3 linked regions of the Phreatobacter oligotrophus genome follow. The protein of the gene in region 3 interacts with the protein of the main gene of each other region in a pairwise test. Links are inferred from orthologs where the notes say so. Each region holds a gene or a part of one and is shown on either strand. Other genes may lie near its edges.

Region 1 (6,831 bases), on a different replicon or contig from region 3:
CCGGCTCGACATGCTGCTGGCGGTCGTGCCGAAACCGCCGCGCGACACCGAGGTCTGCGATGCCGTCGAACTTGGCGTCGAGGAGGATGAACCGCCGCCCCAGTAGAAGCCCGATCGCGACGAGGACGACGAGGACGACGAGCGCGCAGGGCATGCATTGGGCTGGAACGGCAGGCCGCCCATCACCTGGTAGCCGCCGCCGGTCATCTCGCGCAGCGGCTGGATGCGCCAGCTGCTGGTCTCGTTGACGCGGCTGAGGCCGACGACGCTCGCCCCGCCGGCAAAGGCGGCGATGCAATTGGCGCCCGGCGCCAGCGCCTGGCACTGGGCCACGCTGGTCGCGACATGCTGCGTGGTGCAGGGCCGGTTGGCGAGGCCGAAGCCGTTGGTGGCGGCAAAGGTGCCGGTGCCGAGGAGCGCCATGGTGCCGATGCCGACCGGCGTCAGCAGGACCGAGCGCTTGCGGGTGGAGGTGTCGTCCTCGCTCATGGCGCGCCTCAGGTCGACATGGCCGCCGCGGCGATCTGGCCGGCGGCGATGCTCAGCGCGGCGAAGATAATGGCGGGACCGACCTCGCCATTGCTGATGCGGTCGTTGAGGTTGGGGAAGACCAGCTTGATGAGCAGGTAGACGGCGATCTGGATGACCAGCGACACCATCGCCCAGAGCGCATTGTCGACGATGGAGAGCGAATGCTCGACCGAGCTCGCCAGCGGCTGGGCGAAGCCGAGGATGCTGCCCCCCAGCGCGATGGCGGCGGCGATGTTGCCGGCGCGGATGAGCTTCAGCTCATCATGGCGCGTGACGGCGGTGTAGATGGCGATGTAGGCGACGAGATAGCCGATCGCGAGGACGAAATGCGCGATGAAGGCGGGGAAGCCGGACAGATAGTCGGCGATGCTCATCGACACGCGTCCCCTCCCCTCGAGACATCGGCGCTAGCGGCCGAAGACCGGCACCAGACGCTCCGGCGGGCCGGCCTTCAGGCAAAAGCCCGTGGCGCGCGGCACGAATCCCGTGGCGCCTGCCGCCCGTTGGCAGGAACCATAGCGGTCCTCGCATTGCTCGCGCATGTCGAAGACCGGTCCGGATTGTAACAATTGGCGATCGGCCTCGGCGAGGAGCGAGGCGCAACGCTGCCGCGGCAGGCCGGCGGCGATACAGGCGTCAACGCTGCGATGGACGGTCGCCCCGGCGCATTCGCCGCCGGTGAGCACCACCCAGCCGATGAGCCCGGCAGCGGCCGCGAAGACCAGGGTCCCGGCTACCGCGACCAGCCGCATCACACCAGCCGCGACTGCGCCTTGGCCGCCTCGATGAAGGAGCGGAACAGCGGATGCGGCTCGAAGGGCCGGCTCTTCAGCTCGGGGTGATACTGCACACCGATGAACCAGGGATGGTCGGGATATTCGATCGTCTCGGGCAGGACGCCGTCCGGCGACAGGCCGGTAAAGACCAGGCCCTTGTCCTCGAGCCGCTTGCGGTAGTCGAGATTGACCTCGTAGCGGTGGCGGTGGCGCTCGGAGATGATGTCGGAGCGGTAGATCGAGGCGATCTTCGAATCCGGCTTCAGATGGGCGGTATAGGCGCCAAGCCGCATCGTGCCGCCGAGATCGCTCGCCGCCGTGCGCTTCTGCAGCTCGTTGCCCTTCAGCCATTCGGTGAGGAGGCCCACCACCGGCTCGGGCGTCGGGCCGAATTCCGTCGAATTGGCATTGGGGACGCCGGCGAGGTTCCGCGCCGCCTCGATCACCGCCATCTGCATGCCGAAGCAGATGCCGAAATAGGGCACCTTGCGCTCGCGGGCGAAGCGCGCCGCGCGGATCTTGCCCTCCGCACCGCGCTGGCCGAAGCCGCCGGGCACGAGGATGCCGTGGACGTCCTGGAGATAGGGCGAAGGATCCTCGTGCTCGAAGACCTCGCTCTCGATCCATTCGAGATTGACCTTGACCTTGTTGGCCATGCCGCCATGGGCCAGCGCCTCGATCAGCGACTTGTAGGCGTCCTTCAGGCCCGTGTACTTGCCGACAATGGCGATGTTGACCTCGCCCTCGGGGTTGTGGACGCGGGAGGAGACATCCGCCCAGCGGCGCATGTCGGGCTCGCCCTTCGCCTCGATGCCGAAGGCGCGCAGCACCTCATCGTCGAGCCCGGCCTGGTGATAGGCCATGGGAACGTCGTAGATGGAACCGGCATCGCGCGCCTCGACCACGGCGGAGGGGCGCACGTTGCAGAACAGCGCGAGCTTCTTGCGCTCGCCTTCGGGGATCGGCCGGTCGCAGCGGCAGAGCAGGATGTCCGGCGCGATGCCGATGGAGCGCAGCTCCTGCACCGAGTGCTGCGTCGGCTTGGTCTTCAGTTCCCCCGCCGAGGCGATGTAGGGCAGCAGCGTCAGGTGGACGAAGATGCTGTCGCCCTTCGGCAGTTCGTTGCCGAGCTGGCGGATGGCCTCGAAGAAGGGCAGGCCCTCGATGTCGCCGACCGTGCCGCCGATCTCGACCAGGACGAAGTCGTATCCCTCGTTGCCGGTGCGGACGAAGTCCTTGATGGCGTCGGTGACGTGGGGGATGACCTGGATCGTCGCGCCGAGATAGTCGCCGCGCCGCTCCTTGGTGATGATGTCGAGATAGATGCGCCCGGTCGTGATGTTGTCGGCGCGCGAGCAGGGCCTGCCGGTGAAGCGCTCGTAATGGCCGAGGTCGAGGTCGGTCTCGGCGCCGTCGTCGGTGACGAAAACCTCGCCGTGCTGGGTCGGGCTCATCGTGCCCGGATCGACGTTGAGATAGGGATCGAGCTTGCGCAGGCGGACCGTGTAGCCGCGCGCCTGCAGGAGCGCTCCGAGGGCGGCAGAAGCCAGGCCCTTGCCGAGGGACGAGACCACGCCGCCGGTGATGAAGATGTACCGCGTCATGGGACCCCTTCCTTAAGGCGCGCCGGGCGATTCGGGTAGCGAGGTCCGCGGCGCCCGGACACTGTCCCCACAAAAAGACGAGGGCCGGTCGCCCGGCCCTCCTGGATGCCCGTGATTGGAGGGGTCCCGCCGCCTTGGCAAGGACCTCGACCCCTGACGGAAAAGTCGTCCCCGGTTTTCTGATCGCTCAGGGGCGCGGGGCGGGAGCGGCCGGCGAGGCGGGAGCCGCGGGCGGCTGCGACAGGCCGCGAAGGCCCTCGAGCATGCCGGTGCCACCCTGGCCGCCGGACTGCGGCACGGAGGGAGCGGCCGGCGAGGCCGGGGCTGCGGGAACCGCAGGAGCGGCCGGGGCCGAGGTCGCCGGGCGATCGAGCAGCGAGCGGGGCCCGCGGGCCTGCGTCGCCAGCAGGGCCAGCACGATGGAGGTGAAGAAGAAGGCCGCGGCGAGGATGGCCGTGGCGCGCGTCAGCACGTTGGCCGTGCCGCGCGACGACATGAAGTTGCCGCCGCCGCCCATCCCGAGGCCGCCGCCCTCCGATCGCTGGAGCAGGACCACGACGATCAGCGCAAGCACGATCATCAGATGAATGACGAGGATGACGGACTGCATGGCCGCGGAACGGTCCCTGGCTCGAAAGAATGGGGGTCTCTACACGATCGGGCGGGCCTTGCCTACCCCGCGCCCCGCCGCAGCATATGGGGGTGCGACGGCGCGTCAGCCAGCCTCGTCGTCGTCGGGATGCGGGGCGCCCGCCATGACGCCCGGTCCGAGCTGCCAGAAGATCGTCGCCGAGAGGCAGGTGATGAGGCCGATGGTGAGGAAGGTGGCCCGGAAGGCGGTGAGCGCGCCGGCGGGAACGATCGGCCCGAAATGCGCGGTATAGGCGCCAAGCAGCGCGCCGGCGACCGTCACGCCAAGGCTCATGGAGAGCATCTGCACCATCGAGAACAGGCTGTTGCCGCTCCCCGCCCCTGCCCGGTCGAGGTCGCGTAGGGTGACGGTGTTCATGGCGGTGAACTGGAAGGAATTGACGGCGCCGTAGCAGCCGAGCAGCAGCAGCATGGCCGGCAGCGGCAGGCTCGGCGTCGCGGCGAAGGTGGCCTGCAGCGCGCCGAGGACCAGCGTGTTGGTGACCAGGAAGCGGCGGTAGCCGTAGCGGGTGATGAGCCGCGTCACCACGCGCTTTGCCGTCATCGCCATGGCGGCGACCGGCAGCATCATCATGCCGGCCTCGGCGGGGGTGCGGCCAAGGCCGACCTGCAGCAGCAGCGGGATGAGGAAGGGCATGGCGCCCGAGCCGATGCGGGCGAAGAGATTGCCGAGCAGCCCGACCGTGTAGGTGTGGATCTGGAACAGCGACAGGGGAAAGAGCGGCGCGGGATGGCGGCGCGCATGCAGCCCGTATCCGGTGATGAGCGCAAAGGCGACGAGGAGGAGGACCAGCACCGTCGCCCGCTCGAAGCCGAGATCGGTCACCCCGTCGAGCGAGAAGGACAGTGCCACCATGCCGACCGAGAGCATGAGATAGCCGACCATGTCAAAGCGGCCGATGGCGGGGTCGCGGCTGTCGGGCAGGAACATCAGGGTGGCGATCACCCCGGCGATTCCGACAGGGAGGTTGATGAGGAAGATCCAGTGCCAGGAGGCCGCCTGGACCAGCCAGCCACCCAGCGTCGGGCCGATCAGCGGGCCGATGAGGCCGGGGATGGCGACGAAGCTCATGGCGGGTAGGAACTGGTCGCGCGACACGCTCTTCAGCACCACCAGCCGGCCGACGGGCAGCAGCATGGCACCGCCCGCCCCCTGGACGATGCGGGAGACGATGAGCTGCGACAGCGTGGTGGAGAAGGCGCAGGCGACCGAGCCGGCGGTGAAGAGCACGATGGCGGCGAGGAACACCTGCCGCGTGCCGAAGCGGTCGGCGAGCCAGCCCGAGGCCGGGATCAGCATGGCCATGGTGAGCGAATAGGCGATCACCACGGAGTGCATGCTCAGGGGGCTCTCGCCCAGCGCCTTCGCCATGGACGGCAGCGCCGTGTTGACGATGGTCGAGTCGAGCGTCTGCATGAAGAAGCCGACGGCAACGATCCAGAGCAGGATCCTGAACCGCCGATCGCCGCCGGCCTCACTCATGCGATATCCCTCACTTGTAGGCCGCGGCGATGGCGAGGAAGTCCGCCGCCTTGAGGCTCGCGCCGCCGACCAGTGCGCCGTCGACGTTCGGCACGCTCATCAGCTCCTTGGCGTTCGAGGGCTTCACCGAGCCGCCATAGAGAATGCGGATGCCGGCGGCCTGCTTGCCATGGCGGGAGACGAGCTTCCTGCGGATGAGGGCATGGACCTCCGCCACATCGGCGGTGGTCGGCGTCAGGCCCGTGCCGATGGCCCAGACCGGCTCATAGGCGACGACCACGGTCTCGGGCGTCGCGCCCTCGGGAATCGAGCGGGCGACCTGCCGGCCGACCACGGCGAGGGTCTTGCCGGCCTCGCGCTCGGCCTGAGTCTCGCCGACGCAGATGATGGCGACGAGCCCGGCGCGATGCGCGGCGGCGGCCTTCTCGGCGACGAGCGCATCTGTCTCGCGGAAATATTGCCGGCGCTCGGAATGGCCGAGGATGACGGCGGTCGCGCCGGCATCCGCCAGCATCTCGGCGGAAATTTCGCCCGTATAGGCGCCGGAGGCGGCGGTATGGCAATCCTGCCCGCCGATGGCGATGCGGCTGCCGAGGGCCGCGGCGGCGGCGGTGAACAGCAGCGGCGCGGGCGGGCAGATCATCAGGTCGACCTTGGCCCGGAGGGCGGCGTCATAGCCCTCCCCCATCGCGACCAGCTCCTTCAGGGCGGAGCGGGTGCCGTTCATCTTCCAGTTGCCGGCGACGAGCGGGCGCAGGGCCATGGAAATCTCCTTGCGTGGGGCCAAGATGGTTCGGCCCGCCCCCTAGCAGAACCGCTACGCGCGTGCCACCAGCCATGCTTGCCGGGCAGGTGCGCCATCACTATGCTCCGCCGACTTTTTTAGGCCCCTCGCGGCACCGCGCCGCCCGTTGGAGATCCGCCCGGCATGCTGACCGGCCTTCGCACCGCCTTCGAGAAGGGTATCCTTCGCATCGTCCTCATCGTGCTGATGGGCGTCCTCGTGCTGTCCTTCGCCGTCTGGGGCATCGGCGACATCTTCCGCGGGGGCACGCAGACGACGGTCGCGAGCGTCGGCGGCACGCAGATCTCGGTCCAGACCTTCCAGACCGCCTACAATCGCGAGGTGCAGAATCTCGGCCGCATGATCGGCCGCGGCATCACGCCAGACCAGGCGCGCCAGTTCGGCATCGACCAGCGCGTGCTCAACCAGCTCGTCACCGAGGCGACCCTCGACGAGCGCGGCCGCCAGCTCGGCCTCGGCATCGACGACGACACGATCCGCAACCGCATCGTCACCACCCCCGCCTTCCGCGGCCCGACCGGCCAGTTCGACCGCAACGCCTTCGCCGAGGCGCTGCGCCAGAGCGGCTTCACCGAGCAGACCTATGTCGACGCCGAGCGCCGCGTCGCCCTGCGCCAGCAGATCGCCGGCGCCGTCTCCGACAAGATGACCTCGCCGCAGATCCTCATCGACGCGATGACGCGCTACCAGAACGAGACGCGCCAGGCGCAGTTCGTCGTCATCGGCGCGCGCGAGGCCGGCGACGTGCCGGCCCCGGACGCGGCGGCGCTCCAGTCCTATTTCGACGCCAACAAGCAGCTCTTCCGCGCCCCCGAATACCGCAAGCTCGTGGTGGTGACGCTGTCGCCCCAGGACCAGATCGGCTTCATGCAGGTGCCGGAAGCGCAGATCGCCGAGGAGGTCGCCCGCCTGCGCGAGACCGCGGAGAAGCGCACCATCCAGCAGCTGACCTTCCCCTCCGTCGAGGAGGCCGAGGCCGCG
Region 2 (6,797 bases), on a different replicon or contig from region 3:
ACCGCTTTCTCGGCACCTGGACCTATGAGCACGAATGCCAGCCGGACCCGGACCAGCCGGTCCAGAAGCTCAAGGGCCGCCAGACCTTCACCTCGCTCGGCGGCTTCTGGATCCTCGGCGACGGCACCGGCGAGATGCCGGGAGGGGGCGAGGCGAAGATGCTGCTCACCATCGGCTATGACCCGGCACGCAAGCGCTATGTCGGCTCATGGATCGGTTCGATGATGCCGAACCTCTGGGTCTACGAGGGCGCTGTCGACGCCTCGGGCCGCATCCTCACCCTGCAGGCCGACGGCCCGTCCTTCTCGGGCGATGGCACCATCGCCACCTATCAGGACATCGTCGAGGTGATCACCGACGACCACTATCGCTTCCGCTCGCAGGTGCGGCAGCCCGACGGCTCCTGGCACGTCTTCATGGAGGCCGACTACCGCCGCGCCGCCTGACCTCAGACGCGCTTGCGCAGCAGCAGGATCACCGCGACGGGCACGACGAAGCCGATGACCGTCGCGGTGATGAGGAGATCACCCAACTCGCCGTAATGGCCGCGGTTCACCGTGAAGATGTGGTTCAGATACTTGGTCTGAAGCTGGCCTGCGACGAGCGCGAGGTTCATCAGCGAGGCCATCAGCGCGAACCACGTGGCCCGCTGCCCGTCGGGCGCATAATAGGCGATGAGCGTCAGCATCGGGATCATCGCGAGATCGGCGAAGGGCGAGGTCGTCGCCGCGTCCACCACGGCGATGGTGCGGGCCCCGAAGCCGAAGGTCGCCTCGGTCCAGTTGGCGAGGCCGTAGAACAGGCCGATATTCGGCAGCGACAGGATCGTGCCGGCCACGGCGATCCAGAACAGCACCGTCGTGACGGAATATTCGGTGAGCTGGCGGGAGAACAGCCACATGGCGCCGATGGCGATGATGGCCGAGGTCTGGCGCAGGATGCCGTAGAAGGCCTCGTCGAACTTGAGGACGTCGAGGGTCCACCAGAAATAGCCGTCGCCGACGCCGGGTGTCGCACGGAAGGCGAAGATGATGATCGAGGCGAAGATGATCGCCTGACGGGTCTTCGGCTCCACGTCGCGGGTGACCATGTGCAGCATGGTCAGCACCACCGCCATCGAGACGACGAAGACCAGCTCCTGCGCGAAGGGCACGCGCAGAAGCGCCGTGCCGACGACGAAGGTGCCGAAGGCCAGGCCTCCGCCGAGGATGCGCCAGTCGAGCGGCTGGCCCTCCCCGGTCTCGCCGCGGGCGAACATCACCCCGGTGATGGAGATGAGCGGAATGGCGAGGCCGAAGAGGAAGACATGCTCGCGGCTGAAATGATGCGCCAGCCAGCCCGAGAGCCCGGCCACGGACAGGATGCCGATGCCGAGCGCGAGACGGCCGAGCACCTGCACCATCGCGAGGTCGGTGCGGATGTCGGCATCGGGCCGCGGCTGGCCGCTCTCGTCGACACGATCGACGACCTCGGAGGACATGGCATCGGCGACGACATCCTGGATGACCGCCCCCAGCACGATCGCAACGGCGCCGAGCACATAGGCGTCATCGGCGGGCAGGAGCCTGAACCAGCCGCCGGCAGCCCCTGCCAGGATGATGAGGCCCGTTCCGGTGAATCCCGCGCCGATCAGCACATAGGCGCGTCGCCGCGAGCCGAAGATGGCGACGCCGTCGACCAGCTGGCCGAAAACCATCTTGATGGTCCAGGGCAGGCTCAGCCAGACCGCGACGCCCGCAAGCTCGGCCGGCGAGAGCGACAGGCTCTCCTTCACCCACATGTCCCGCGACACGTCGATGATGCCGAGCGCCCCATAGGCGAAATAGACCATGAGCAGCGGCACGTACGCCGCCCGCACCGCGCGGACGGGCCGCATGATCCCGTCCTGCCACAGGGCGGCAAGGCGCGACCGCAGGCCAGTCTCGGCCGGGGCTGGGCCCGGCGCGGTGGTCGATTCTGTCACGATGAGAACCCCGGGCGGTGGAGACGCCTGTCTTCCACCCGCCCGTGCATCACGTCAATGCCGCCGGCTCAGCCGGCGTGGCAGGCCGTGCCCTTCGGCGCCTTGGCGCAGGCGACGGCGCCCAGCGTCTCGGCGATGCGCTCCTCGCCGGCCTTGCGCGAGGCGACCGGCCATTCGGCGACCACCTCGTCATGGCGGCGGAACACGACCTTGAAGGGGCGCGCCTTGAATGCGGTGGGGCGAATGTCTGCCGTCAACGTCATTGCGACCTCCCTCTGCGACTGCTTTGCGATACGTCCGCAGGGAACAAAATGGTCACGGCGACAGTGTGGCGCATCCCCGAACTTTTCCGTGGCGCGATCACACAATTGCGAGCAGCCGGCTAAGCGCCGGCGAGCGCCCAGACCGCGGTCTTCTTGATCTCGAGATCCTCGAGCTCGCGCGTCACCGGCACCATGTACTCGGCGCGCTTCTCGAGATGGTCCCGCGGCAGGTAGGTGCGGCCGGGATCGCCGATGAGCACCGTGCGGCCGGCTTTCGCCAGCGGCTGGAGCCAGGCCATCATCGTTGCGGTCATCGACCGCTCGTAGCAGACGTCACCGGCGAGGATGACGTCGAAGCCCTCATCGCGCCCGATCGCATCGCCGGTCATGGCGGTGATAGCGACGCCGTTCGCCGCGGCATTGAGCCCGACCGCCACCTCGCAGAAGGCGTCGATGTCGATGGCGGTGACCGCGGCCGCGCCCGCCTTCGCCGCGGCGATGGCGACGAGGCCGGACCCGGTGGCGACATCCAGCACGCGCCGGCCCGCCACCGTCTCGGGATGGTCGAGCACATAGCGGGCGAGCGCCTGACCGCCGGCCCAGGCGAAGGCCCAGAAGGGTGGCGGCAGCCCGATCTCGCCGAGCTCGTCCTCGGTCTTCTGCCACAGCGCCGTCGCCTCGTCGGCGAGGTGCAGCACGATCTCCGGCGCATGGGGCACGGCCATGAGCCGGGTATGCGTGCGGATGAAGGCGGCGCGGTCGAGGATGACGGTCATCGCGGCGGGCTCAATGAAAAAGCCGGGCGCGAAGCCCGGCTTGTTCGAAGGACAGGACTGACCCGCTCACTGGGTGAGGGGCTGGGCGCCCGGCATGCCGCCCTGCTCGGCGAGACGCTGGCGGTAGAGCGCCGCGAAATCCACCGGGTCGAGATAGAGCGGCGGGAAGCCGCCGTCGCGCGTGGCGTTGGCGATGATCTGGCGGGCGAAGGGGAACAGCAGGCGCGGGCACTCGATGAGGACGATCGGGTGGATCGCCTCTTCCGGCACGTTGGCGATGCGGAAGATGCCGCCGAAGATGAGCTCGAACTTGAAGAGCGTCAGCTCCTTGGTCTTGGCGTCGCCCTCGATGGTGAGCTCCACCTGGAACTCCTGCTCGCTCATCGGATTGGCGTTGACGTTGATCTGGATGTTGATCGCCGGCTGCTCGCTCTGCGGCATCAGGGAGCGCGGGGCGTTGCGGTTCTCGAACGACAGGTCGCGGACATACTGCGCCAGCACGTTGAGCTGCGGGGCCGCCTCGAGGGCGGGTTCACCGTTGGTGGTCATGGAGTTCTCCGCTGGCGCCGCTGGTCGTGCGGCATCGGGTTTGCGTCGGTGCGTGGCGGGCTCGCTACCACGCGCGGGCCCCGGCGGGCAAGGCGGAGCTTAGCCGGGCCCGGGCGGATTGAGGCGCGGATCGGTGGGCGGTGGGCGACGTTCCTCGCGCCAGTCGGCCGGTTCGAGATCGACGACGCCGGGCGGCGTCGGTCGCTGGGCCGGCGTCAGCGCACGGCCCGACAGGAGCCCGCCGATCGCCGGGATGAGCAGCACCAGCGCGATGATGTCGGTGACGAAGCCGGGAATGGCGAGGAGCAGCCCGGCAAAGGCCGTCAGCATCCCCGAGCGCGCCGCATCGCCAGAGACGAGCACGATGCCGCCGGAGCGCATGACCTGCGAGAACAGCAGCTTCGCCCCGCCCTTCAGCAGCATGATGCCGAGAAAGGAGGTGAGCAGGACGCCGAAGAAGGCGCCGAAGAAGCCGATCTGGCCCGCCACCCAGAAGAAGGTGGCAAACTCCAGGAAAGGCAGCGCGATGAGGCCGAGAACGAGCCAGCGCAGTTGAACCATCGGAGACCTCCGCGCCTGTGAGGTGGGAGCGGCGCGTTCCGGCCGCAAGACGACAACCCGTCGCGCCCCCTTTTTCAGGCGGCCTGCGGCGTCCGGCCCGCCATGACCTCGGCCATGATGGCGAGGTCGACATTCTGGCCCGACAGGATGACGCCGGCCTTGCGGCCCTTCAAGGCCTGAGCCTCGCGTCCGAGCGCCGCGAGGGCGGCCGCTCCCGCCCCCTCCGCCGCGTTGTGGGTGTCGGTCCAGTAGATCCGCATGGCGCTAGCGATCGCATCCTCGTCCACGGTGACGCATCGCGCCGCGCCCGCGGCGATCATGGCGAGCGCCTCGGCATTGGGGATGCGCACCGCCATCCCGTCGGCGAAGCTGGCGGCGGTGTTGGTCTCGACGACATGGCCGGCCGCGAGGGAGCGCGCATAGGCCGGCGCGTTCTCGGCCACCACCGCCACGACCTCCGTCTTCAGGCCGAGGAGATCGCGCGCGGTGATGACGCCGCAGATGCCGGAGCCGAGGCCGATCGGCACATAGACGACGTCGAGATCGGGATGGTCGGTGAAGAGCTCCAGCGCATAGGTCGCAACCCCCAGCACGAGGTCCCGCTGGAACGAGGCGGCGAACTCGTAGCCCCGCTCCCTGGCCAGCGCCACGGCATGGTCGCGGGCCTCGTCGAAGTCCCGCCCGTGCTCGACCAACGTCGCGCCAAAGGCCCGCATGGCGGCGTTCTTCTCGACCGAATTGCCATGGGGCACGACGATGACCGCCTCGAGCCCCGCCTTGCGGGCGGCGAAGGCAAGGCTCTGACCGTGATTGCCGCGGGTCGCCGAGACGATGCCGCGCACCTCCGGCCGTTCCCGCACCAGCCTGTCCATGTAGACGAGGCCGCCGCGCACCTTGAAGGCGCCGGTGGGCGTGTGGTTCTCGTGCTTGACCACCACGTCGAGACCGAAGCGCTCGGCGAGCAGCGGCCAGGCGAAGGCCGGGGTCGGCGGCATGGCGCGCCGCACCAGCTGCTCCGCGGCCCTGAGGTCGTCGAGGCTGATCGGGTCCATGGGTCAGGCCGCCCTGGCCGGGAACAGGCCGGCGCGGAGCAGCGCCGAGGGAACGGGCTTGCCGAGGACGCCGGAGAGCCAGCGCGCGGTGTCGATCACCGTGGCGATATCGAGCCCCGTGGCGATGCCCATCCGGTCGAAGGTGTAGAGCAGGTCCTCGGTTGCGACATTGCCGGTGGCGGCGGGCGCGAAGGGGCAGCCGCCGACGCCGCCGGTGGAGGCGTCGAGGAAATCGACGCCGGCCATGACCGCGGCGATGGCATTGGCGACGCCGGTGTTGCGGGTGTCGTGGAAATGGCAGCGCCACTTCACCGTCCGCGACAGGGCCTGCGCGCGGGCCAGCATCTCGGTGACCTGCGGCGGCACCGCACAGCCGATCGTGTCCGCAAAGCCGATGTCGAAGGGATCGCTGGCGAGCAGCGTCTCGACGATGGCCATGACCCGCTCCACCGGCACCTCGCCGTCGAAGGGGCAGCCGAAGGCGGTGGCGATGGAGACGGACATGGGCAGGCCCGCCGCCCGGGCGATGGCCGCGACCTCCTTCGTCCCCGCGACGAGGTCGGCGACGGAGGCATTCTGGTTGCGGTTGGCGAAGGTCTCCGAGGCCACGACGACGTAGTTGATCTGGGTGCAGCGCGCCGCGACCGCCCGCTCGGCGCCGCGGGCATTGAGCGCGAGACCGATGAGGTTGAGGCCGGGATGGCGGCCGACCAGGCCTTCCATCACCGCTTCCGCGTCGGCCATCTGCGGCACCCGCTTCGGATTGGCGAAGGACACGGCCTCGACATGGCGGAAGCCGGCGGCGACCGAGCGCTCCACCAGCGCGATCTTGTCGGCGGCGGAGACCATCACCTTCTCGTTCTGCAGGCCGTCGCGCGGAGCGACCTCGATGATCTCGACGGAACGGTTCTGGCTCATGGGCATCCTCCGGCGCCTTTGTCCGCGCTCGGGGTCATGATGGCAAGACCGCCCTCCCGCCGATTGGCGGCGCGACGGGTCCATGGCATGACGGTGCGCCGCCCGACAGAGGCGGGATTGGTTGAGGGAGAGACAGGCCATGGCACAGGCGCGCGCGGTTCGGCTGCACGGTTTCGGCGAGCCGGAGGTCATGGGCATCGAGACGCTGGAGCTCGCAGCGCCCGGCGCCGGCGAGGTGCAGATCCGCCAGACCGCCATCGGCTTCAACTTCATCGACGTCTACCAGCGCCGCGGCATCTATCCGCTGCCCACCCCGACCGGCCTTGGCCACGAGGCGGCCGGCGTCGTCGAGGCGGTCGGGCCCGGCGTCACCACCCTGAAGCCGGGTGACCGGGTCGCCTATATCAATGCGGGCATCGGTGCCTATGCCGACCGCCGCGTCGTGCCGGCCGAGCGGCTGGTGAAGCTTCCCGACAGCGTGTCGGACGAGGTGGCGGCGAGCCTCATCTTCAAGGGCCTGACCGCGCAGTACCTCCTGCGCAAGACGCATCGCGTCGGGCCGGGCGACCTGATCCTCGTCCATTCCGCGGCGGGCGGCGTCGGCCAGATCCTCGTGCGCTGGGGCAAGGCGCTCGGCGCCGAGGTCATCGCCACGGCCGGCGGCCCGGAGAAATGCGCCCTGGCCAAGCGCATCGGCGCCGACCATGCCATCGAC
Region 3 (7,448 bases):
GGCCCCTCGCCGCTCGCGGCGAGGCGCCGCCAGTCGGCCTGGATCGCGTCCCAGTCCGTCGCCGGAACCCAGTGGAGGGCGACCGCGCCCATGCCGGAGGGGCCGGCTTCCGGCTGCAGCGGCGGCGAGACCGTCGGTGCGAGGCGCGTGTCCAGCATGGTCATGCGGTAGCCGGCCTGGACCAGAACCCGAGGGAGAGGCCGAGCCGCGCCGTGGTGATCCACAGCAGCAGGATCGATTCCAGCGTCAGGGCAGTGGCCGTGGCGATCGCGGCGCCCATCATGCCGAGCGGCGGGATGAGCACGAAGCACAGCACCACCGCGGTGCCGAAGGCCAGCGCGTAGATGAGCGCGCAGGCGGTCTGGTGGCCGGACATTGTCAGCAGCCGCTCCACGGGGCCTACAGCCGCGCGGGCAAGGAGGCCGATGGAGACGACGAACATGGCGGGATAGCCGGCGACGAAGTCGGGCCCGAACATCATCAGGAAGGGCTTGCCCAGCGCCAGGATGACGACGGTGGCGGCGAGCGAGGGGAAGAAGGTCCAGCGGATGGAGGCGCGCAGGAAATCCGCCAGCTTCTCCCGGTCACCGGCGACGTGATACTCGCTGAACCGGTGCGCGGCGGCGGCCGCGACCGCGAAATAGATGAAGGCGACGAGGGCGAGCGTCTTCACCGCCGCCCAGTAGACCGCGACCTCCTCTGGCCCCGCGAGCTGCTTCAGCAGCACCACGTCGGTGTAGGTGAGGGCGAGATAGAAGGTCTCGACGAGGAAGATCGGCAGGCTGGTCCGGAGCCAGGTGAGCGGCTCGATCCGGCTCGGACCGGGCGCGACCTCGCGGCCGAGGCGGCGGTTGAGCAGCAGGAACTGCGCGGCGGCGGCGAGCCAGGTGGCGACGACGGCGCAGGCCATCGCGGCAACCGCATTGGTCGGGAAGCCCGCCACATGGGCGCCCGCCATGGTGGCGAGCAGGATCACCGGGCGGATCAGATAGGGCGGTCCGAGTGCGAGGTCGGTCCAGTTATAGGAGCGGGCGATGCCGTCCTGGATGTCGGTCAGCACGAACATCGGCAGGCAGAGCGCCGCGAGCGCCAGCGGCATGACCATGTCGCCGGAGAGCCAGGCGCCGAACTGCCAGAGGACGGCGAGGCCGATGACGGCGACGGCGGTGGCGATGAGGAAGCCGAGACGGCGGGCCCCGGAAATGAACCCGCGCAGGCCCGCCTCGTCGCCGGTTTCGGCATAGGCCGGCAGGAAGCGCTGGGCGGCCGAGGCGAGGCCGGCATTGGCGAAATGGCCGATCAGCAGCACCCAGACCCAGACCGAGACATAGGTGCCGAACTCCGACCCGCCCATCCAGCGGGCCATGAGCACCTGGCTGACATAGGCGATGCCGGCGGAGAGGACACGGATGACGAAGGCCGCGCCCGCCATGCGCTGGGCCACGGACTGGTCGGATTTGTCGCCGAGGAAGGCCTTGATGCGTCCGGCGACGCCGGCCGGGGACAGCAGCGTTTTGGCGCCGCGCCCCATCTGCGCTTCCTCGGAACCCATCACCGACACGAGGCGGTCTCCCGCGGGGCGCCGGCCCCTGCCGGAGCGTCCACCGCGACGGTGATAGCCTCTGCGCGCTTAAGAAACGGTATGGCTGCCGGAAACGAACAGAAACAGACCGTGGAAACGACGAAGGGCCGGTCGCGGGGACCGGCCCTCCTGGAAATGCCTGTCGATGCGATCAGGGACGCGGCGTGGCCGGCGCGGCGCCCGGGGCCGGGGCCTGGGGCTGCAGCGGGGCGACGAAGCGCTGGACCTGCGCCTCGGACCGCAGGCGCTGGACGAGATCGGCCTGGACGCGACGGGTGAGGAAATCCTCGATCTGGCCGCGCACCTGCTCGAAGCTCGGGATCTCGCGCTGGCGGCGCTCCTCCACCTTGATGATGTGCCAGCCGAACTGGCTCTTCACCGGAGCGGTAGAGAGCTGGCCCGGCTGCATGGCGAAGGCGGCCTCGGCGAATTCCGGCACCATCTGCGCCTTGGTGAAGAAGCCGAGATCGCCGCCGTTGCGCTGGCCGCCCGGGTCCTTGGACTTCTCGCGCGCGATGGTCTCGAAATTGGCGCCGCCGCGGATCTGGGCGATCAGTGCCTTGGCCTCGTCCTCGGTCTCCACAAGGATGTGGCGGGCGCGGACCTCTTCCTCAGGAGTGATGCGGGCACGCTGCTCGTCATAGATCTTGCGCATCTCCGCCTCGGTGACGCGGGTGCGCGTCTCGTCGTTGAGCAACGTCTCGACCAGCAGCTTGTTGCGGTAATAGGTGAGCTTGCGCGCGAAATCCGGGCCGTTCTGGACGTTGCGCTGCTCAGCGGCCTTGGCGGCCAGCGTCAGGTCGATGACGAAGGACAGCAGATAGTCGCGCTTCTGCTCGGGGCTCATCTGCGCCGTCGCCTGGCCGCCAATGTCCTCCTCGGCCGCATCGAGGTCGGCCTGGCGGATCTCGACGCCCTGGACGCGGGCGAGGATGCCATCGGCCGGAGTGGTCAGCGCCGGGGCGGGCGCCGCCGGAGCGGCGGGCGCCGGCGCCTGGGCCAGGGCGGGAGCGGCGAGCGCCAGGGTCATCATGGCGGCGGAGAGGAGAAGGCGGGCTGTCATCGTGAGGTCGGCCTTGTGGGTGGCAGAAGGGTCCGGGGGACGATCCCGGTCATGGGAGCGCCAGCCTGTGGCGCTTTGAAGGTGGCCCTGCGACGGTCGCCCGCATGAGGCGCCGCGCCGGCGCGGGACATGACCCGCCGGTTGTCGCAGCAATGCCCGTTTCGGGCCGAATTGACAACCCTCGGCACCGTCCATATCTGTCCCGAGTTGTCGTGTGCCGCGGTCCGTTCCGTGCGCGCCGACGGCATCCCACCGGGATCCCGGAACGGGGCGCGCTGGCGCCCTCGCCCGCCCTCTCGGGGCCGGACGCTGGAGTGAACCATCGGAACGGTTGGGACGACCAACCGGTTCGACAGGCTCCGCTCACCGCGCCCCAAGCGAAGGACACCTCATGCTCGCCGCGCTCGCCCGCAGGATCTTCGGCAACGGCAACGACCGTCGCGTGAAGGGCTACCGCCCCCGTATCCAGGCGATCGCCGCCCTCGAGCCAGAGCTCGAGAAGCTCTCCGACGAGGCCCTTCGGGCCCGGACCGACGAGTTTCGCGCCCAGATCGCCGCCGGCAAGAGCCTCGACGACCTGCTCGTCCCGGCTTTCGCCACCGTGCGCGAGGCGGCCAAGCGCGTCCTGGGCCAGCGCCATTACGACGTCCAGATGATCGGCGGCATCGTGCTTCACGAGGGCGCCATCGCCGAGATGAAGACCGGCGAGGGCAAGACCCTCGTCGCCACCCTCGCTGTCTATCTCAACGCTCTGGCCGGCAAGGGCGTCCATGTCGTCACCGTCAACGACTATCTCGCCAAGCGCGACGCCGAGTGGATGGGCAAGGTCTATGGCTTCCTTGGCATGACCACCGGCGTCATCGTCCACGGCCTGGACGACCAGCAGCGCCGCGAGGCCTATGCCTGCGACATCACCTACGGCACCAACAACGAGTATGGCTTCGACTACCTGCGCGACAACATGAAGTACTCCGTCGAGGAGATGGTCCAGCGCGGTCACGCCTATGCCATCGTCGACGAGGTCGACTCCATCCTCATCGACGAGGCGCGCACGCCGCTCATCATTTCCGGCCCGCTCGACGACCGCTCGGACTTCTACGCCACCATCGACCGCTTCATCCCGATGCTGGACAAGGGTGACTACGAGGTCGACGAGAAGCAGCGCACCGCGGCCCTCACCGAGACCGGCAACGAGAAGATGGAGCGCGCCCTCGTCGAGGCCGGCTACGTCAAGGGCGACCTCTATGACGTCGAGAACGTCTCGACCGTGCACCACGTCAACCAGGCGCTGAAGGCCCACAAGCTGTTCCAGCGCGACAAGGACTACATCGTCCGCAATGGCGAGGTGGTCATCATCGACGAATTCACCGGCCGCATGATGCCGGGCCGCCGCTACTCGGAAGGCCTGCACCAGGCGCTGGAGGCCAAGGAGCGCGTCCAGGTCCAGCCCGAGAACCAGACGCTCGCCTCCATCACCTTCCAGAACTACTTCCGCATGTACGGCAAGCTCGGCGGCATGACCGGCACGGCGCTGACCGAGGCGGACGAGTTCCTCGACATCTACAAGCTGCAGGTCGTGGAGATCCCGACCAACCGCGGCATCGCCCGCATCGACGAGGACGACGAGGTCTACAAGACCGTCCAGGACAAGTACAACGCCATCATCGTCGAGGTGGAGGCCGCCCGCGCCAAGGGCCAGCCGGTGCTCGTCGGCACCACCTCCATCGAGAAGTCCGAGACGCTGGCCGAGATGCTAAAGGCCGCCGGCTTCAAGCAGGTCGACCTCGAGGACCCGCAGGCCTTCGCCCCGCTCTATGACGGCGACCAGGGCTCGGCCGCCGAGAAGGTCTTCGCCGTCCTCAATGCCCGCTATCACGAGCAGGAGGCCTTCATCGTCTCCCAGGCGGGCGTTCCCGGCGCCATCACCATTGCCACCAACATGGCCGGCCGCGGCACCGACATCCAGCTCGGCGGCAATGCCGACATGCGGATCAAGGTCGAGCTCGCCGACCTGGAGGACGGCCCCGAGAAGGACGCCAAGGCCAAGGCCATCCGCGAGCAGGTGGCTGAGCTGAAGCAGCGCGCGCTTGCCGCCGGCGGCCTCTACATCATCGGCACCGAGCGCCACGAGAGCCGCCGCATCGACAACCAGCTGCGCGGCCGTTCCGGCCGCCAGGGCGACCCCGGCCGCTCCAAGTTCTACCTGTCCCTGCAGGACGACCTGATGCGCATCTTCGGGTCCGACCGCATGGAGGGGATGCTCACCAAGCTGGGCCTCAAGGAGGGCGAGGCCATCGTCCATCCCTGGATCAACCGGGCGCTGGAAAAGGCGCAGCAGAAGGTCGAGGCCCGCAACTTCGACCTGCGCAAGAACGTGCTCAAATACGACGATGTCGCCAACGACCAGCGCAAGGTGATCTTCGAGCAGCGCATCGACCTGATGAGCCAGCAGGACCTCTCCGACATGGTGGAGGACATGCGCCATGGCGTCATCGAGACGCTGGTCCATGCCCATATCCCGCCCGACGCCTATGCCGAGCAGTGGGACACGGCGACGCTGAAGGACGAGATCTACCGCGTCCTCAACCTCGACCTGCCGATCCCCGACTGGGCGAAGGAAGAGGGCATTGCCGACGAGGAGGTGATCGAGCGCATCACCAAGACGGCGGACGAGATGATGGCCTCCAAGGCCGCCCGCTTCGGCCCGGACATCATGCGCCAGATCGAGAAGGCGGTGGTGATGCAGGTGCTCGACCATCTGTGGCGCGAGCACATCGTCCAGCTGGACCACCTGCGCCAGGTCGTCGGCCTGCGCGGCTATGCCCAGCGCGACCCGCTCAACGAGTTCAAGTCCGAGGCCTTCCAGCTCTTCGAGGTGCTGATGGCGCGGCTGCGAGAGATGACGACCCAGCAACTCGCCCTGGTCGAGCTGCAGGAGCCGCCGCCCATGCCGGACCTGCCGCCAATGAGCGCCCATCACATCGACCCGACCACGGGCATCGACGAGTTCGCCCAGCTCGGTGCGGCCTCCGGCGGCACCTTCCAGGCGACTGCGGCCGATGGCGGCGCCGAGCGCAATCCGCGGGACCCCTCCACCTGGGGCAAGGTCGGCCGCAACGACCCCTGCCCCTGCGGTTCGGGCAAGAAGTACAAGCACTGCCACGGGCAGTATGTCTGAGTGTTGCGGGCGCCGTTCGCGGCGCCCGTTCCTGCGGTCGGCTTTCCCGCGGATGACGCGCGGAGCGCCTTGACCGGATGATCGGCGCAGCCTAAAAGGCGCGCTCGCGGGCGGGGCTGTAGCTCAGATGGGAGAGCGCTGCAATCGCACTGCAGAGGTCGGGGGTTCGAATCCCCCTAGCTCCACCAGCCCGCACAATCTCTGACATCCCTGACCTCCGAACGCGCTGCATGGCGCCGGCGACGGATTGTGCCGCCGGCCCTTCGAGCCATGTCAGGCGACCGCCCGATCGGGCAAGCTGGCGGCAGCCTCCGGCACCAGGCTAGGGGCGGCCATCGTGGTGGCCACCGCCTCGACCACAGCGGCCGGACGCCCGAGCAGATAGCCCTGCGCCTCGTCGCAGCCCTCCCGCTGCAGCAGGTCGAGCTGCTGGCAGGTCTCGACGCCCTCCGCGAGGACCGGGATCTCGAGGCTGCGGCCAAGCGCCAGGATGGCGCGGATGATGGCCTTGGCCTGCGGGCTCGTCTCCACCTCGGTCATAAAGGACCGGTCCAGCTTGATCTTGTCGAAGGGGAAGGACCGCAGCGTCTCCAGCGAGGAATAGCCGGTGCCGAAATCATCGATGGCCACGGTGACGCCGAGCGCCTTGAGGGCGCGCAGCATCTCCAGCGCCCGCTCCTTGTCGGCGACGATGGACGACTCGGTGATCTCGAGCTCCAGCCGCTCCGGCACCAGGCCGGTCTCGGCGAGGATGGACCGGACCATCTCCACGAGGTCGCCGTGGCCAAGCTGCAGCGGCGAGAGATTGACGGCGATGCGGTGCGGTACGGTCCACGACGCGGCCTCGCGGCAGGCGGTGCGCAGCACCCATTCGCCCAGCGGCACGATGGCCCCGCAGCTCTCCGCCAGCGGGATGAACTCGGCCGGCGAGATCGCCCCGCGCTCCGGATGCGTCCAGCGCAGCAGCACCTCGTAGCCCGTCACCTCCCCGGTCGCGACGGCCTTCTGCACCTGGTAGTGCAGGCGGAAGCCCTCGCTCGCCAGGGCCTGCCACAGCTCCTTGGTCAGGGCGCGGCGCTCGCGCACCTGCTCGTCCATGCGCGCCTCATAGAAGGCGACGGTCTGGCCGATCGTCGCCTTGGCGCGATACATGGCGAGGTCGGCATTGTTGACGAGCTGGTCGCCGGTGGCGCCGTCCTCCGGATGGAGGGCGATGCCGATGCTGGCCCCGGGCGTGATCTCCGCCTCGTCGACGGAGAGGGGGGCCGTCAGCGCCTCCTCCAGCCGCTGCAGGAAGTCGTTCAGCTCTTCCGGATCCTGGAAGCGCTTGACCGCGGCAAACTCGTCCCCGCCGAAGCGGGCCACCATCTCACGCTCGCCGAGGGCGGCCGAGAGCCTGCCGGCGAGGATGCGCAGCACCTCGTCGCCGACGGCATGGCCGCGCTGGTCGTTTATCTCCTTGAACCGGTCGAGGTCGATGCCGAGGACCGCGACCTGCTCGTCCGGCATCCGCGACGCGAGGGCGCTGGCGAGCGCCTCGTTGAAGCTCGTGCGGTTCGGCAGGCCGGTCAGCGCATCGTGGCGGGCGAGATGGGCGATGCGCGCCTCGGAGCGCCGTCGCTCCG

What was found.
Region 1: the proteins of secA (region 3) and secG interact in binary tests that used the Escherichia coli proteins (3 or more experiments, as listed by UniProt). The link is inferred for Phreatobacter oligotrophus from one-to-one orthologs.
Region 2: the proteins of secA (region 3) and secB interact in binary tests that used the Escherichia coli proteins (3 or more experiments, as listed by UniProt). The link is inferred for Phreatobacter oligotrophus from one-to-one orthologs.

Annotation. Positions count from the first base shown.
Region 1 is NZ_PZZL01000004.1:402,763-409,593, forward strand. Bases 1,811-4,552 are described here. They hold secG (preprotein translocase subunit SecG), read right to left. Parts: upstream 3,522-4,552; coding sequence 3,099-3,521; downstream 1,811-3,098. Other genes in these bases: C8P69_RS11705 (CTP synthase), read right to left, coding at 1,811-2,911; mdtD (multidrug transporter subunit MdtD), read right to left, coding at 3,627-4,552. Also shown: C8P69_RS11690 (hypothetical protein), read right to left, coding at 1-489; C8P69_RS11695 (DUF350 domain-containing protein), read right to left, coding at 498-905; C8P69_RS11700 (DUF1190 domain-containing protein), read right to left, coding at 939-1,283; more of C8P69_RS11705, read right to left, coding at 1,283-1,810; more of mdtD, read right to left, coding at 4,553-5,045; tpiA (triose-phosphate isomerase), read right to left, coding at 5,056-5,808; C8P69_RS11725 (peptidylprolyl isomerase), read left to right, coding at 5,974-6,831. UniProt on the Escherichia coli protein: Subunit of the protein translocation channel SecYEG. Overexpression of some hybrid proteins has been thought to jam the protein secretion apparatus resulting in cell death; while this may be true it also results in FtsH-mediated degradation of SecY.
Region 2 is NZ_PZZL01000003.1:76,238-83,034, forward strand. Bases 1,811-4,518 are described here. They hold secB (protein-export chaperone SecB), read right to left. Parts: upstream 3,552-4,518; coding sequence 3,069-3,551; downstream 1,811-3,068. Other genes in these bases: C8P69_RS07535 (MFS transporter), read right to left, coding at 1,811-1,963; C8P69_RS07540 (hypothetical protein), read right to left, coding at 2,032-2,226; C8P69_RS07545 (class I SAM-dependent methyltransferase), read right to left, coding at 2,346-3,002; C8P69_RS07555 (FxsA family protein), read right to left, coding at 3,651-4,112; C8P69_RS07560 (threonine dehydratase), read right to left, coding at 4,187-4,518. Outside these bases: C8P69_RS07530 (DUF1579 domain-containing protein), read left to right, coding at 1-446; more of C8P69_RS07535, read right to left, coding at 449-1,810; more of C8P69_RS07560, read right to left, coding at 4,519-5,164; C8P69_RS07565 (hydroxymethylglutaryl-CoA lyase), read right to left, coding at 5,168-6,082; C8P69_RS07570 (quinone oxidoreductase family protein), read left to right, coding at 6,222-6,797. UniProt on the Escherichia coli protein: One of the proteins required for the normal export of some preproteins out of the cell cytoplasm. It is a molecular chaperone that binds to a subset of precursor proteins, maintaining them in a translocation-competent state.
Region 3 is NZ_PZZL01000007.1:38,343-45,790, forward strand. Bases 2,665-6,023 are described here. They hold secA (preprotein translocase subunit SecA), read left to right. Parts: upstream 2,665-3,036; coding sequence 3,037-5,823; downstream 5,824-6,023. In the rest of the region: C8P69_RS15870 (GNAT family N-acetyltransferase), read right to left, coding at 1-164; C8P69_RS15875 (lipopolysaccharide biosynthesis protein), read right to left, coding at 161-1,552; C8P69_RS15880 (peptidylprolyl isomerase), read right to left, coding at 1,734-2,645; C8P69_RS15895 (bifunctional diguanylate cyclase/phosphodiesterase), read right to left, coding at 6,097-7,448. UniProt on the Escherichia coli protein: Required for protein export, interacts with the SecYEG preprotein conducting channel.